3 regions of the Microbacterium sp. MMO-10 genome follow, and region 2 is predicted to be linked to each of the others. Evidence: predicted binding sites of a transcription regulator. Region 2 holds the regulator's gene; each other region holds the start of a gene.
The links. Region 2 encodes LexA, which represses DNA repair genes until DNA is damaged. Its sites were predicted from a motif close to TCGAACANNTGTTCGA; they were not measured.
Positions count from the first base shown of each region.

Region 1: WFJ17_RS12275 (DUF222 domain-containing protein) is a predicted target of LexA. The motif match lies at 1,117-1,132, and genes of this name have one in related genera.
Region 3: WFJ17_RS06080 (DmpA family aminopeptidase) is a predicted target of LexA. The motif match lies at 996-1,011, and genes of this name have one in related genera.

Region 1 covers NZ_JBBCSV010000003.1:750,620-752,882, reverse strand. Annotated here, with positions in the region: gene WFJ17_RS12285 (aldehyde dehydrogenase family protein) at 1-336, opposite strand, end outside; gene WFJ17_RS12280 (hypothetical protein) at 509-811, shown strand; gene WFJ17_RS12275 (DUF222 domain-containing protein) at 1,152-2,263, shown strand, end outside; gene WFJ17_RS12270 (HNH endonuclease) at 2,261-2,263, shown strand, end outside.
Region 2 covers NZ_JBBCSV010000004.1:670,534-672,796, forward strand. Annotated here, with positions in the region: gene metE (5-methyltetrahydropteroyltriglutamate--homocysteine S-methyltransferase) at 1-519, shown strand, start outside; gene lexA (transcriptional repressor LexA) at 656-1,342, opposite strand; gene WFJ17_RS15855 (LysM peptidoglycan-binding domain-containing protein) at 1,668-2,024, shown strand; gene WFJ17_RS15860 (histidinol-phosphate transaminase) at 2,123-2,263, shown strand, end outside.
Region 3 covers NZ_JBBCSV010000002.1:358,858-361,120, forward strand. Annotated here, with positions in the region: gene WFJ17_RS06075 (APC family permease) at 1-880, opposite strand, end outside; gene WFJ17_RS06080 (DmpA family aminopeptidase) at 1,026-2,189, shown strand; gene WFJ17_RS06085 (pyridoxine/pyridoxamine 5'-phosphate oxidase) at 2,225-2,263, shown strand, end outside.

The DNA.
Region 1 (2,263 bases), on a different contig from region 2:
GTTCGTGCGCAGCCAGGCAGAGCACGCGCCCAGCTCGAACCGCGCGTTCGGACCGTTCAGGGGCTTGCCCTGCTCCCGCGAGAGCAGGAGCGCGAGCGCCTCCGCGTTCGCGTCGATCGCGTCGGCGGCGGCGAGCAGCAGCTCGCTGCGCTTCGCGTGGCCGAGCGCCTCCCAGCCCGGCTGCGCGGCCTTGGCGCGGGCGATGGCGTCGTCCAGATCGGCGACGGTCTGCACGGGGGCGCGGCCGATGACCTCGCGCGTGGCGGCGTCGGGGATGTCCCGCCCGCTGCCTTCCGGGGCCTGGATGCGGTCGAGCAGCGCGGACGCGGCGGACATGTCGGTCATCGGTCTCTCCTTCGAGTATGCGGACGACGATGCGTCCTCCCATTGTGGGCGCGTGCGGGGTGCCGGGGCTTGTCATCCAGTGCACGGCGCTCGTCCAGCCGCGAAGGGATCCGGATCCGATCCGTCCGTTTCCGCCCCGGATCCCCGGCCCTAGAATCTGCGCATGACGAGCAGCATCGAAGTGACGGGGGCCGACGGCGAGTCGATCGTGTACGACGGCGCGACGGTCACGAAGTTCAAGCACCACGGCAAGCTCGAGACAGCCCGCAATCCGGTCTCGACGTACCGGGAGGTGCGCATCAAGGAGCGCACCTCGCTCTTCGGCAAGACGCGCGATCCCCGCGAGTTCGAGGTGCTCCTGGCGATGTCGTCGATCATGTCGCTGACCGTCGACGAGGCGGGCAAGGCGCAGGTCGAGGCGCTCGCCGCTGTGCTGGCGGAGCAGCAGTCCGGCGCGGCCGGCTGAGGACGCCCGCAGTCCGCAGTCCGCAGCGCGGGGCGATGCGTACGACGCGAGGGGCCGGCTGCCCAGAACCGGTCCGTCCCTCACGCGCCTGCAGAGGACGAGCCTCTCGGGCGGAGGAAGCACGCGCTCGGGCGCGAGGTGCCCAGGTCCGGGGGCACGATTACCCAGGGCCGGCCGCCGGGTACCTGGGCAGCCGAGCCCTACCCAGCCGGGCCGATCGGAGATCCGGCTCCTGCTGATCCACCCCTCGCCTTCATCACAAGGAAATTCCCAGGTCAGGCGATCTTCTTGGCTGTGGATAACTTTCGAACGGATCATCGATTCTCGGTAGAATCGGGGTATGTCCAGCACCCTTGATCCGCTCCTGGAGGCCACTCAGCTTCTGGTGGATGCGTGGGGTGATGCTTCCTCTGGTGCGGGTCTGTCGCGGGCGCGGCTGGTGGCGGTGAATGAGGCGATCGGGCGGGTGAAGCGCACCGCGGATGGGGTGCATGCGGAAGTGGCTGCCCGCTTGGCGGAGGAGTCGCGGCCGGAGCTGGGGCCGCAGTCGTTGGCGAGGCAGCAGGGGTTTCGGAACACGGCCCAGTTGATCGCGACGACCACCGGGGCGTCCACGGGTGATGCGGCCCGGCTGGTCAAGGTCGGGGAGGCGACGGCGCCGCGGGCGAACCTGGTCGGGGAGCATCTGCCGGCGAAGTTCCCGGCCGTGCGGGAGGCGCTGGTCGCGGGACGGATCGGGGCGGCGGCGGCCGGGGTGATCGTGTCCTTCCTCGATCGGATGATCGTGAAGGTGGGACGCGGGGTCGCCGGGGAGGCGGAGAAGTTCCTCACCGAGAAGGCGCCGGGGCTGTCGCACGATGAGGTGCGGCGGATGCTCACCCGGTTGGAGGCACACCTGGACCCGGACGGGGTGGCACCCCGGGAGGAGGAGCTGCGGGCCCGGGCGTCGGTGACCCTGTTCGAGCGGGAGGGGATGCTGCATGTGAACGCGGTCCTGGACCCTGTGCGGGGTGCGGCGGTGAAGACCGCGATCGGAGGGTTCGTGTCGGCCGAGTTCGCCGCGAAACGCGACGGCCGCGACCCGAACACGCCGGACGCGGACCGGCGCACCGTCCCGCAGATCCAGGCCGACGCGCTCGTGCATCTCGCCGAGCACGCCCTGACCTGTGAGGGCAAGGGGACCCTGAACGGGGCGACGGTGATCGTCCGCGTGAACGCGACCGACCTGGAGGCAGGGACCGGGTTCGGGCTCATCGACGGGCTCGACCAGCCCGTCAGCATCGACACGGTCCGCCGCATGGCCGGCGGGGGCGGGGTGAGCCGGTGGGTGTGCGGGGAGGACGGGGAGATCCTGCACTGGGGCGGGATCGGCGGTTGTTCAGTCGCGCGCAGCGCCTCGCCCTGGTCGAACGCGACGGCGGATGCGCGTTCTGCGGGCTCCCACCCGCAATG
Region 2 (2,263 bases):
GATCTCGAGGCCGCCGGCATCGGCGTGATCCAGGTCGACGAGCCGGCGCTGCGCGAGCTGCTGCCGCTCAAGAAGGCCGACCAGCCGGCCTATCTCGACTGGTCCGTCGCGTCGTTCCGTCTCTCCACCGCCGGTGCGGAGACCGCCACGCAGGTGCACACCCACCTCTGCTACTCGGAGTTCGGCGTGGTCATCGACGCGATCCGCGCTCTGGACGCCGACGTGACGTCGATCGAGGCCGCCCGCAGCCGCATGGAGGTCGTCACCGACATCGCCGCCTCGGGCTTCGACCACGGCATCGGCCCGGGCGTCTATGACATCCATTCCCCGCGCGTGCCGGAGACCGCCGAGATCGAGACGCTGCTGCGTCGCGCCGTCGAGGAGATCCCCACGCGTCAGCTCTGGGTCAACCCGGACTGCGGCCTGAAGACGCGTGGCTACGAGGAGACCAACGCCTCGCTGCGCAACATCGTCGAGGCCACCCGTCGCGTCCGCGAGGACGTCTCGGTCGCGGTCTGACCGTGTAGGTCGTTCTGCTCGTCGAGGCCCCCTCGCAGCACCGAGGCCCCCTCTCAGATCCGGATCTGAGAGGGGGCCTCGGTGCGCAGAGGGGGTATCGACGCGGATGGCTCGATGGCGCGATGGCGCGTGAGGATCAGACGGCGCGCAGCACGGCCACGACCTTGCCCAGAACGGTCGCGTCATCGCCCAGGATGGGCTCGAACGCGCTGTTGCGCGGCAGCAGCCACACGTGACCGTCGCGGCGGCGGAACGTCTTGACGGTGGCCTCGCCGTCGAGCATCGCGGCGACGATCTCGCCGTTCTCGGCCGTGCCCTGGGAGCGTACGACCACCCAGTCCCCGTCGCAGATTGCGGCGTCGATCATCGACTCGCCGGAGACCTTCAGCATGAACAGGTCGCCCTTGCCGACGAGCTGGCGGGGGAGGGGGAAGATCTCCTCGACCTGCTGCTCCGCCGTGATCGGCACACCCGCCGCGATCCGGCCGACGAGCGGCACCAGGGCCGCGTCGCCGACCGACGGCGCCGTGTCGGCGGGGTTCTCCGTGGAGGTCCCCGGGAGGTCGATCAGCACCTCCATGGCGCGGGTCTTGCCGGCGTCGCGGCGCAGGTAGCCGCTCAGCTCGAGCTGGCCGAGCTGATGCGTCACGCTGCTCAGCGACTTGAGGCCGACGGCGTCGCCGATCTCGCGCATGCTCGGCGGGTAGCCGTACCGGGCGATCGAGGTCTGGATGACCTCGAGGATCGCCATCTGCTTCGCACTGAGGCTCTTGCGGCGCCGCGTCCGCGGGGCCTCGGAGCCGGGGGTCGCGCCGTCGCTCATGCCATCTCCTTCGTGTGCGTCCGGCCTTCGCGGAGCCGTTCGATCCCGCCTGTCCGGGGGCGGCGGTTCGAATGTCGGTGGTCCGTGATGGGGTCTTGTTATCGAAACCGTATCCGAGACCGGAGCGGAATCGGTAGATCTGTTCGAGCGTGTCGATGAATTCGGATCCCCGATTTTCGAAGAACGCTTGACAGATGTTCGAACTCGAAAGTAGTTTCGGAACGTAGGTTCGCCTCTCCAGAGGCCCGGACCCCCGGAAGCTCACACAGAGGAGCTATCGGGATCCGGGGAGAGGCGGACCCGCACACAACAGAGGAGAAGCACCATGAGCAGCATCACCTTCGCCGCACCGGTCCCCGCCACGCGTCTGCGGATCACCGCCCGCGGTCGGCGCGTGCTGGCGGCGCTGGTCGCGCTGCCGGTGGCGGCCGGGATCGCCTTCGCCGCACTGAGCGGGGGATCGGCTCTCGCCGCGGGCGAGCACACCGCGGGAGGTGCGTTCGCGACGGTCACGGTGCAGCCCGGGGACACGCTGTGGTCGATCGCGGGCGAGATCGCACCCGACGCGGATCCGCGTGACGTCGTGGCCGACATCTCCCAGCTCAACATGATCGGCGGCGGCGTGATCGAGGTCGGTCAGCACCTGGCGATCCCCGCGCAGTACAGCGCGACGCAGCGCTGACTCGCACCGCTTCGGACTCGGCACCCGTGCTCCGCCGGAGCTCTGCAACCGCCGACATCTGTGCGCCGGTGCACATCCGAGCCGCCTAGCATGGCAGGGTGACTGCCTCGCTCGACGACTTACCCCTTCGTGACGACCTCCGCGGGCTCCGCCCGTATGGAGCCCCGCAGGCGCCGCTGCCCGTGGCGCTGAACGTGAACGAGAACACCCATCCGGTGCCCGAGAGCGTCGCGAGCGAC
Region 3 (2,263 bases), on a different contig from region 2:
CGAAGACCATGTCCTGGAAGGTGTCCTGCTGAGCGAGCTTGAGCACGCCGTCGACGCCGAAGGCGACCGTGAGGATCCAGAACGTGAAGGCGTAGAAGACGCCCAGGAACGCGATCGCGATGTAGGTCGCCATCGGCACCGTGCGGGCCGGCCGGATCGCCTCCTCCGTGTAGATCGCCGTGCTCTCGAAGCCCAGGTAGGCGCCGAATCCGAACACGAACAGCGCGCCGCTGCCCGCGGCGAAGAACACGTTCTGCGGGGCGAAGGCGGCGAACGAGATCGGCTCGGGCCCGCCCTGGGCGAGCACGCCGATGGCGAGGACCAGCAGGATCGCGACCTCGGCGGTGAGCAGCACGGCGAGCACCTTCGCCCCCACGTCGATCTTGCGGTAGCCGAGGATGCCGACGGCGAGGAAGGCGATGAGCGCGTATACGGTCCAGGGCAGCTTGATCCCGAAAAGCGCGTCGAAGGTCATCTCGCCGAAGAACCCGACGAAGCCGTAGAAGCAGATGCAGAGGGCGGCATAGGAGAAGATCGTGACGAACACGATCCCGATCCCCACCGGCTTGCCGAGACCCTTCGTCCCGTAGATGTAGAACGCTCCCGCGTTGCGCACGTACCGGGACATCGCGGTGAAGCCGACCGCGAACAGCATCAGGACGACGCCCGAGGCGAGCATCGCGCCGGGGCCGCCGATCCCGGCGAGGCGGAAGTCGGTGGGGGCGGCACTGGCGACCACCGTGAGCGGAGCCGCGGCGGAGATCACGAAGAAGACGATCGCCCAGACGCCGAGGCGGCGGCGGGCGAGTGCGGTGCCGCCGGTCAGCGCGGGGTCCGGCGGGGCGGCGGTCGAAGAATCGGCGGGGGACGGTCGAGACATCATCGGCTCCTGGTGGGATCCGCCGTGGCATCGGGACAGCCGCGGCGCTTGAACAGTGATTCAAGAGGGTTAACTCGATCCTGTCAAGCAAATGAGAAGGATCTGTCGTAAACTTCTGAACAATCGTTCAGAGTAGATCGGAACCATGATGACGTCACGTCCCTCCTCGCAGCAGCGGGAACGGCGCCCGCGCGCCCGCGACCTCGGCATCGTCTTCGACGGCGAACCCGGTGCGCTCGACGCGATCACCGATGTCCCCGGCCTCGAGGTCGGCTTCACGACGCTCGTGACGGGGGAGGGGGCCCACGCCGCGCGCTCCGGGGTGACCGCGATCCTGCCGCGCGGACGCGCCGGCGTGGGCGACGCGTGCGCGGCCGCGGTGCACTCGTTCAACGGCAACGGGGAGCTCACGGGGCGCAGCTGGATCGACGAATCCGGATCCCTCGCCCTGCCGATCGCGATCACCAACTCGCACGCGGTGGGAGCCGTGCACGCCGGCGTCGACGCCTGGCTCGCCGCGACCCGTCCCGACCTCGCGGCGCAGTGGCTGCTGCCGGTCGTGGGGGAGACCTGGGACGGGTACCTCAACGACATCAACGGCGGTCACGTGCGTCCCGAGCACGCGGCCGAGGCGCTGGATGCGGCGAAGGCCGGACCGGTCCAGGAGGGGAGCGTCGGCGGCGGAACCGGGATGAACTGCTACGGCTTCAAGGGCGGCACGGGCACGGCCTCCCGCGTCGTCCGGCACGGGGAGGACGAGTACGTCGTCGCCGCGCTGGTCCAGGCGAACTTCGGCTCCCGATCGGAACTGCGCTTGGGTGGCATCCCGCTCGGGCAGCGGACCGCGGCACCGAACCCGATGGACGACACCGACTGGTTCGCCGAGGACCGCGCCCGCGGGCGGGCCGTGAGCGGAGCCGGGTCCGCGATCGTCGTGATCGTCACGAATGCACCGCTGCTGCCGGGGCAGTGCGCGGCGCTCGCCCGCCGCGGCGCACTGGGACTCGGTCGCAGCGGAACCGCGGGCAGCCATTTCTCCGGCGACATCGTGCTGGCGCTGTCGACGGCCAACTCCGGTGCGCTGAGCTCGGCGTTCCCCGCGGACGAGCCGGCCGGGTACGAGGAGCTGCGCTTCGTGCCCTGGGGGCGGATGGATCCGTTCCTCACGGCCGCGGTGCAGGCCGTCGACGAGGCGGTCTGGAACTCCCTCGTCGCCGCCGAGGACATGACGGGGCGGGACGGCCACGAGAGCTTCGCGCTCCCGCACGACGAGATCCGGGCGGCGGCGGCGCGGATCGCGGCGCGCTGAGGCGCCCCGGGGCGCGGATCCTGCAGGATGGGGGCATGCACACCACGCCCGCCGCCTGGTTGCGGTCGCGCCCG